2 regions of the Streptomyces sp. NPDC002276 genome follow, and region 2 is predicted to be linked to the other one. Evidence: riboswitches for the same ligand, from Rfam matches in the RefSeq annotation. Region 2 holds a riboswitch; the other holds the start of a gene.
The links. Region 2 has a riboswitch for ZMP and ZTP ahead of ACWIHT_RS05980 (glycine hydroxymethyltransferase). Riboswitches for the same ligand answer to the same signal wherever they lie in the genome.
Positions count from the first base shown of each region.

Region 1: it holds a riboswitch for ZMP and ZTP, as region 2 does, so the genes downstream of both, ACWIHT_RS40670 (bifunctional 5,10-methylenetetrahydrofolate dehydrogenase/5,10-methenyltetrahydrofolate cyclohydrolase) here and ACWIHT_RS05980 (glycine hydroxymethyltransferase) in region 2, are expected to answer to the same signal.

Region 1 covers NZ_JBSFCQ010000024.1:428-4,828, reverse strand. Annotated here, with positions in the region: gene ACWIHT_RS40685 (nuclear transport factor 2 family protein) at 1-231, shown strand, start outside; gene ACWIHT_RS40680 (MarR family winged helix-turn-helix transcriptional regulator) at 304-798, opposite strand; gene ACWIHT_RS40675 (hypothetical protein) at 859-1,698, shown strand; ZMP/ZTP riboswitch at 1,748-1,832, shown strand; gene ACWIHT_RS40670 (bifunctional 5,10-methylenetetrahydrofolate dehydrogenase/5,10-methenyltetrahydrofolate cyclohydrolase) at 1,854-2,702, shown strand; gene ACWIHT_RS40665 (CU044_5270 family protein) at 2,703-3,593, opposite strand; gene ACWIHT_RS40660 (RNA polymerase sigma factor) at 3,681-4,202, opposite strand; partial or broken gene ACWIHT_RS40655 (cbb3-type cytochrome c oxidase subunit I) at 4,308-4,401, shown strand, end outside.
Region 2 covers NZ_JBSFCQ010000002.1:194,017-198,417, forward strand. Annotated here, with positions in the region: gene pdxR (MocR-like pyridoxine biosynthesis transcription factor PdxR) at 1-1,157, shown strand, start outside; gene ACWIHT_RS05975 (hypothetical protein) at 1,159-2,004, opposite strand; ZMP/ZTP riboswitch at 2,128-2,217, shown strand; gene ACWIHT_RS05980 (glycine hydroxymethyltransferase) at 2,249-3,712, shown strand; gene trpS (tryptophan--tRNA ligase) at 3,828-4,401, shown strand, end outside.

The DNA.
Region 1 (4,401 bases), on a different contig from region 2:
AGCAACCCCAAGGTCCTGCACGGCCGGGACGAGATCGGCGCCATGCTCGCCGACGTCTACAGCCGCGACATGACGCACAAACTGGAGGAGTGCGTCGTACAGGGCGATCGAGTCGCCTACAGCGAGTCCTGTCAGTACGCCGACGGGACCCGGGTCCTCGCCGAGTCGATGCTCGTACTGGACGACGGCAAGATCACCCGGCAGACCATGATCCAGGCATGGGACGGCTAGCGAGGATGGCGCCGAAGGTCCGGGTCACCACCCGGCTGACCTGGACCTTCTCGGCGAGCACGGTACCGGCCGTCACCGCTGGGTCTCGACGGCGAGGACCAGTTTCCGCAGCAGGTCTGCGAGCGTCCGCCGCTCTGCTGGGGTCAGTGCTGCGAGCAGCGCGAGCTCGCCCGCTTCCTCCGCCGCCACATGCTCCTCAAGGACTGCGTATCCGGCGTCGGTGAGCCGTACCCGCACCCGCCGCCGGTCCCCCGTCTCATGAGTACGGGCGATCAGCCCCGCCTCCTCGACGGCCGCCAGCCGCGCGGAGAGCGCCCCGCGAGTCAGTCCCAGGAGTTCCGCCAGCTGTGACGGGCTCGTCTCGTACGGCGGCCCGAGCCTGCGCAGCATGAGCAGCACCTTGAACTGCCACTGCTTGAGCCCGTCGGCGTCTAGCACGTCCCGCCGCGCCTGACCGGCATGGCGCGACAGGATCGCCAGCCGGAAGAAGATCTCCTCCTTCACCGGGTCCATCCAGGCGAGTTCCTTCACCCAGTGCGCCACATGCCGGTCGACCGAGTCCTCCACCGTCTGCCTCCCGCAGTGGTTTTCTTGTGGATAGTTTTTCGCATAACTACCTTCCCCGTCATGACATCCCCAGCGAACGTGGTCATACCCGTCGAGGAACTCATCGCCGCCGCCCACGAGTTGAGCGTGACGGGACGATGGGAGCGCGCCTCGCGCCTGCTGGACGCGTGCACCGCCGTCGAACCGGACCCCCGGGCGCGGATCGCCCGCGCCGCCGCTCAAGTGGCCCTGGAACAGGACTGGTTCGCGGGCACGGACACCGCGACGGCACGTATCGAAGCGGCCGGGAAGGAGTTCCCGGGCGGCGACTGGGACGTGGACTTCGCGCGGCTGCGGAACACCTACCGACGGCTGCTCGTCGTCGACGGCCGGCTCCGGTTGGGCCCGGACGGGAAGGACCCGGAAGCCCTCACGTCTCTGCTCCGCGAGGCGACGGCACTGCGGGACGACGCCCCGGACGAGGGGCGCCGGGGCTGGGCGGAGATGTACCTCGGTCTGATCACGGACAACCACTTCGCCGACCTGGCGGGAGCACCCCCGCACTACACGTCCGCACTGCGCGCCGCCGAGTCGCGCGACGACCCGTTGCTGGCGCGCGAGGCCCTGCGCCACCTCGGCGACCACGACCACGACGCCGGTGACCACGACCTGGCCCTGCACCGCTGGCGCCGAGCGACCACGCTGGGCGCCGGCGCGGGCACGGTCCCCGGCACCCTGTCCCAGCTACTGCTGCTCGCCGTGCTGGCCCGGGACTCCGGCGACGAGGCGGGGGCCAGGGCACTCACGACGGAGGTCGCCCGCTGGGCGGAGGCCATCGGGGCGCCACGTCTCGCGGCGCAGGCCCGGGACTTCCTGGCAGGTGTCGACCCGACTGCACCGCCCGCGGAGAGCGGGTCCTGACGGCCGTAGGACCGGGTATGGGACCGGTCGTGGAGCCTCGGTTACGCTGTTCGTGGGTCGTGACTGGCGCTGAGGTGGAGCACCACCGTGGAGCGGCCCACGCGGAGTGAATGCCGTGCGCCTGGGCGATCGGTCAACCAGCTCAGGAGTGGATCATGTCCCAGGCACGGCTCATGGAGGGTACGGCGCTCGCCCGACGTATCGTCGAGGACACCGCGAAGCAGGCCGCCGACCTCACGGAACGCACCGGTACGGCACCCTGTCTCGCAACGGTCCTGGTCGGCGCGGACCCGGCCTCCGTCACCTACGTCCGGATGAAGCAGAACCGCAGCCGCAAGGCCGGCATCGAGTCCCGGCACGTCGAACTCCCCGCCACCACGACCACCGCCGAACTGGTCGCCACCCTCACCGCGCTCTCCGCCGACCCCACCGTCCACGGCATCCTGCTCCAGCACCCGATGGGTGAACACATCGACGAGCGGGCCGCGTTCGAGGCGATCGCGCCGGAGAAGGACGTCGACGGCGTGACCTTCGCGTCCTTCGCGGCGATGAGCTTCGGGCTGCCGGGCTTCGTGTCCTGCACGCCCGGCGGCATCATGCGGCTGCTCGACGAGTACGACGTCGACCCGTCCGGCAAGCGGGCCGTCGTCGTGGGCCGCAGCGCGATCCTCGGCAAGCCGGTCGGCATGCTGCTCCTGGCCCGCGACGCGACGGTCACCTACTGCCACTCCCGCACCCGGGACCTGTCTTCGGTGGTCCGCGAGGCGGACATCGTGGTCGCCGCCGTGGGCCGCCCCCGGCTGATCCGCGGCGAGGACATCAAGCCGGGCGCGGTCGTGCTCGACGCGGGCTACAACGCGGGCAACGTCGGCGATGTCGACTTCGACTCCGCCGCCGAGCGCGCCTCGCTGATCACGCCGGTGCCGGGCGGCGTCGGCCCGATGACGATCGCCACGCTCCTGGAACAGACCGTGACGGCCGCGGCCCGGCAGCTCGGGGTGTGATCAGCGTGTCCACGCGCTGTAGTCCATGACGTCCCCGGCCTTGACGCCGTACTCGGGCTGGTCCTTCGTGAAGGTGCTCTCCAGCCCGAGAACGGCGCCGGTCGCCGGGTCCATGATCAGCATCAGACGGCTGCCCGACTGCCGATACACATAGGCCTCCCCGCGCCGCCCGAGCCGGTCCGTCACCTCCCCCACCGGCCGCAGCCCCTCCGCCCCCGCGAGCAACCGCGCCAACGCGGCCGACTCACGCGCCCCGAGCGTCCAGTGGTCCAGCAACTCCTCGACGGCGGCGAGGAGTTCGGGAGTCGTCAACGGCGTCTTGCTGTACGCCGTCTCCCGGAGATACGCCCGCAGCCCCGCCACGTCGTGCGGGGGCCGGGCCTCGGGCGGGACATCGCTCCAACTCGGCGGATACGTCGTCTCCTTGACCACATGCCCGTCCTCGACGACACGCTCGGTGTGACTGTCGTCCGCGTTCCAGCGCACGATGCGTTCCTCGGGGATGGTGACCGGCGGTTTGTCGTCGGACATGCCGAGACTCCACGACTGCACGTGAGTTCCCTTGCGCAGCACGGGAGTTCCGTCGACCGCGACCGCCGCGGCGAGAGCGGCGAGCTGTTTCAGGGACACGGGCGTGGAGTGCGCCTGCACGACCAGGGGGCGGGGCGCCGCCACGGCGGGAGTACCGCTGGGCCCGCCCAGCAACAGCGTGAACACGGTCGCCAGCACGGCGACTCCGGCCACGAGACTCCAGAGCAGCCGACGACGCCGTTCGTGGAGCAGCCGGTTGAGCCGACGTGAGGCGTGGTGGTCGAGCGGTCCGTCACCGTAGAGGGGGCCGTCGGCCGTGAACGGGTTGGCGCCACGCAGGAGTTCAAGTTCATCGACCATGGCGTCGATCCTCCGGTCCAGCTGTGGCGCCCCTTAGGGGCGCGGGGAACTGCGCGACCAGCCACGACGGCGCGGCAGAATACTGATTCATCGCCCCGCCCCTCCCAGCACCACGAGACGATCAATCTCCGCTCTCAACCGTCGCCGCGCCCGATGCAATCGCATGGCCGCAGCCCGCACACCGCACCCCAGGACAACGGCGACCTCTTCCACACCCAGTTCCTCCCACGCCGTCAACCGCAGCACCTCCTGGTCGGCGGCCGACAACCGCGCGAGCGCCTCGTGCACCCACCCACCGGGCGCCTCCGCATCGGGCCCCACCGCGATCTGCCGCCCATGCGCGCTCTCGTCGTTGCCCAGCCGGTCGACAAGCCGCCGCCGGCGCCCATACCCCCGTACCGCGTTGGCCAGGCAGTTCCGGGCCACGCCGTACAACCACGGCAGCGGAGCCGACGGCAGATCCGCACGGCGGCGCCAGGCGACGGTGAAGACCTCCGCCACCACTTCCTCCACCTCACCGCTCCGCCCGTCCAGTCGCCGGGCAACGTAGCGGCTGACCGCCCAGTAGTGCTCGCGATAGGCAGCGGCGAAGATCTCGTCGTTGCTCATGTTCCGTTCGTGTCCGGCACCCGGGCGATCGTCACACCCGATTTCGTGATTCTCGTCGCGCCCGTCGAGTGTGACGGGCGGGCGGGGCGCGGACACAGGCGGGGCGTGAGAGACCTCAAGAGCATCAAGTGGCTGACGACCACGGATCACAAGACGATCGGCACGCTGTATCTGGTCACGTCGTTCGCGTTCTTCCTGA
Region 2 (4,401 bases):
GCCAGGGCTCCGGCACCCGCGTCGCCGACCGCGCGGTCGTCCCGCCCGCCGACACCACCCCACCCCGCCGCCTCCACACCCGCCCCGTCTACGACCTCGTCCCCGGCACCCCCGACCTCGCCGCCTTCCCCCGCACCGAGTGGCTCAAGGCCGCCCGCCGCGCCTTCACCGCCGCCCCGTACCAGGCCCTCGGCTACGGCGACCCCCGCGGCCGTATCGAACTGCGCACCGCCCTCGCCGCCTACCTCGCCCGGGCCCGCGGCGTCCGCGCCGACCCCGAGCACATCGTGATCAGCGCGGGCATCTCCAACGGCCTGCGGCTGATCGGCACGGCACTACGGGCCCGCGGCGCCCACACGATCGCGGTGGAGTCCTACGGCCTGCCCGCGCACTGGCAGCTCCTCGACAGGGCCGGTCTGCGCACCCGTCCGCTCCCCTTCGACGAACGGGGCACGAATCCAGGGCAGTTGACGGACGAACCGGCCGTCCTGCTCACCCCCGCCCACCAGTTCCCCATGGGCGTCCCGCTCCGCCACGACCGCCGCTCCGCCGCCGTCGACTGGGCCCGGCGCACCGGCGGCCTGGTCCTGGAGGACGACTACGACGGCGAGTTCCGCTACGACCGCCAGCCGATCGGCGCCCTCCAGGGCCTCGACCCCGACCACGTCGTCTACCTCGGCACCGCCAGCAAGTCCCTCGCCCCCGGCCTCCGCCTGGCCTGGCTGATCCTGCCCCCGTCACTCGCGGAGGAGGTGTCGAGGGCGAAGGGCGCCGTCGACACCTGCGGTGTCCTGGACCAGCTGACCCTCGCCGAGTTCATCACCTCCGGCGCCTACGACCGCCACGTCCGCGCCGCCCGCCTGCGCTACCGCCGCCGCCGCGACAACCTCGTCGAAGCCCTCGCCCAGCACGCTCCCGACGTCCACGTCACCGGCATCGCGGCCGGCTTCCACGCCGTCCTCAGCCTTCCGCCCGGCACCGAACAGTCCGTGGTCCAGGCCGCCGCCTGGCAGGGCCTGGCCCTCCACCCCCTCTCCTCCTACCGCCACGACCAGGCCCAGGCCGACCCCCTGGACGCCCTGGTCGTGGGCTACGGCACTCCGCCGGACCACGCGTGGGCGGGAGCGGTGGAGGCGCTGTGCAGGGTGCTGCCGTGACCTACACGGTCTCCACGGAGGCCTGGTCGGACGCTTCCTCCGGCGCCTCCCCGAACCGCGCCAACGCCAACGCCCCCACCACCGCCACCGCGAACCCCAGCACCGCCAGCCACTCCAGCCCGTCCCGCGTACGGTCCCCGAGCCACACCACCCCCACCGCCGCGGGCCCGATCGTCTCCCCGATCACCAGCCCCGCCGTGGCCGTGGTCACCGACCCCCGCTGCAACGCCGTCGTCAGCAACAGGAACGCGGCGCCCCCACCCACCAGCAGCGCGTACGTCGCCGGGTTGCCGACCAGCGTCGACGGCGAGAGCGAGTCGATCAGCCGGACCGCCACCTCGACGACCCCGAACCCGAACCCGGCGCCGAGCCCGAGCGTCAACGCCCGCCCCCGCTCCGGCAGTCGACCGCCGACCAGCCCGAGCAGCAGCACCGCACCGGCCGTCCCCAACATCGCCCACTTCAACGCCATGGAACCGGCCCGGTCCCCCTCCGCCCCCGACGCCAGCCCCAGCATCGCGAGCCCCGCGCACACCACACCGACGGCCGCCCACTCCATCCCGCTGAGCCGCACCTTCAGCAGCCGCGCGGCGACCACCGCCGTCACCGCGAGGCTCGACGCCAGGGCCGCCCCGACCGCGTAGATGGGCAGCGACCGCAGCGCCGCGATCTGGAACACGAACCCCAGCCCGTCAAGCCCGAGCCCCGCCATGTACCGCCACTGCCGCAGCGCCCGCAGCAGCAGCGCCGCGTCCCCGCCCCCACCCGTCGTCGCCGCCCGCGTGGCGACCGCCTGGAGGACCGTCGCCGTACCGAAGCAGATCGCCGCGCCGAGCGCGCACACCATTCCAAAGAGCACAAAGGGACTCTAGGGGAGGGGAGATCGCCAAGGCCCTCCTCGCGGGGACTCTCACCGAACTCCAGATGCTGGACGCACGAGCCGACCCGTCCGGCCCGCCCGGTAGGCTGACCGGCGGGCCGTGACTGGCGCGCTGGGATGGGACCGACCATCGGGGAGCGGCCCGAGCAGGAATGTGTGCCGTGCGCCTGGGCCGTACCGTGAACGCCGAACGCCACGTCCGGAGGTCCCCATGCCCGACAATTCCGCGCCTCTCTCCGCCCTTTCGAACGAGTCCACGGCCTATCGCGCCGCCCTCGACGTGATCCGCGCCGTCGAGCCGCGCGTCGCCGACGCCATCGGCCAGGAAGTCGCCGACCAGCGCGAGATGCTCAAGCTGATCGCCTCCGAGAACTACGCCTCCCCGGCCACCCTGCTCGCGATGGGCAACTGGTTCAGCGACAAGTACGCCGAGGGCACCATCGGCCGCCGCTTCTACGCCGGCTGCCGCAACGTCGACACCGTCGAGGCCCTCGCCGCCGAGCACGCGCGCGAACTCTTCGGCGCCCGGCACGCCTACGTCCAGCCGCACTCCGGCATCGACGCCAACCTCGTCGCCTTCTGGTCGGTCCTCGCCGACCGCGTCGAGGTCCCCGCCCTCGCGAAGGCGGGCGTCCGCCAGGTCAACGACCTCTCCGACGCCGACTGGGCCGAGCTGCGCCAGGCCTTCGGCAACCAGCGCATGCTGGGCATGTCCCTGGACGCCGGCGGTCACCTCACCCACGGCTTCCGCCCCAACATCTCCGGCAAGATGTTCGACCAGCGCTCCTACGGCACCGACCCGGCGACCGGCCTCATCGACTACGACGCCCTGCGCGCGTCGGCCCGCGACTTCAAGCCGCTGATCATCGTGGCCGGTTACTCCGCCTACCCCCGGCTGGTGAACTTCCGCGTCATGCGCGAGATCGCCGACGAGGTCGGCGCGACCCTCATGGTCGACATGGCGCACTTCGCGGGCCTGGTCGCGGGCAAGGTCCTGACCGGCGACTTCGATCCGGTCCCGCACGCCCAGATCGTCACCACCACCACGCACAAGTCGCTGCGCGGCCCGCGCGGTGGCATGGTCCTGTGCGACGACTCCCTCAAGGACCAGGTCGACCGCGGCTGCCCGATGGTCCTCGGCGGCCCGCTCCCGCACGTCATGGCGGCCAAGGCGGTGGCCCTGGCCGAGGCGCGCCGGCCCTCCTTCCAGGACTACGCCCAGCGCATCGTCGACAACTCCCGCGCGCTGGCGGACGGCCTGATGCGCCGGGGCGCGACTCTGGTCACGGGCGGCACGGACAACCACCTGAACCTGATCGACGTGGAGACGTCGTACGGCCTCACCGGCCGCCAGGCCGAGACGGCCCTCCTGGACTCCGGCATCGTCACCAACCGCAACGCGATCCCGGCCGACCCGAACGGCGCCTGGTACACCTCCGGCATCCGCATCGGCACCCCCGCGCTGACCACGCGGGGCCTCGGCACGGCGGAGATGGACGAGGTGGCGTCCCTGATCGACCGCGTCCTCACCACCACCGAGCCGGGCACGACGAAGTCGGGCGCGCCGAGCAAGGCGAGCCACGTCCTGGACGCGAAGGTGTCCGACGAGATCTCGCGCAGGGCGACGGACCTGGTGTCCGGCTTCCCCCTGTACCCGGAGATCGACCTCGGCTGATCAACTCCCTTGGGGCAGCTCACCCAGGGGCGCGGGGAACTGCGCGACCAGCTCCCACCGGCCGCCGGTTCCCCACGCACCTGAACCCCCCAAGCTCTCTGAGACAATAAAAAACATGGCCTCAGACAGTCCCCGCGTGCTCTCCGGAATCCAGCCCACCGCAGGCTCGTTCCACCTCGGCAACTACCTCGGCGCCGTGCGCCAGTGGGTGGCCCTCCAGGAGTCCCACGACGCGTTCTACATGGTCGTGGACCTGCACGCGATCACGGTCCCGCAGGACCCGGCGGACCTGCGCGCCAACACCCGGCTGGCCACCGCCCAGCTGCTGGCCGCCGGCCTGGACCCGGACCGGTGCACGCTCTTCGTCCAGAGCCATGTCCCCGAGCACGCCCAGCTCGCCTGGGTCATGAACTGCCTGACCGGCTTCGGCGAGGCCGCGCGTATGACCCAGTTCAAGGACAAGTCCGCCAAGCAGGGCTCGGACCGCGCGTCCGTGGGCCTGTTCACGTACCCGATCCTCCAGGTCGCCGACATCCTGCTCTACCAGGCGAACGAGGTCCCGGTCGGCGAGGACCAGCGCCAGCACGTCGAGCTGACCCGCGACCTCGCCGAGCGCTTCAACGGCCGCTTCGGCGAGACCTTCACGATCCCGAAGCCGTACATCCTCAAGGAGACGGCGAAGATCTACG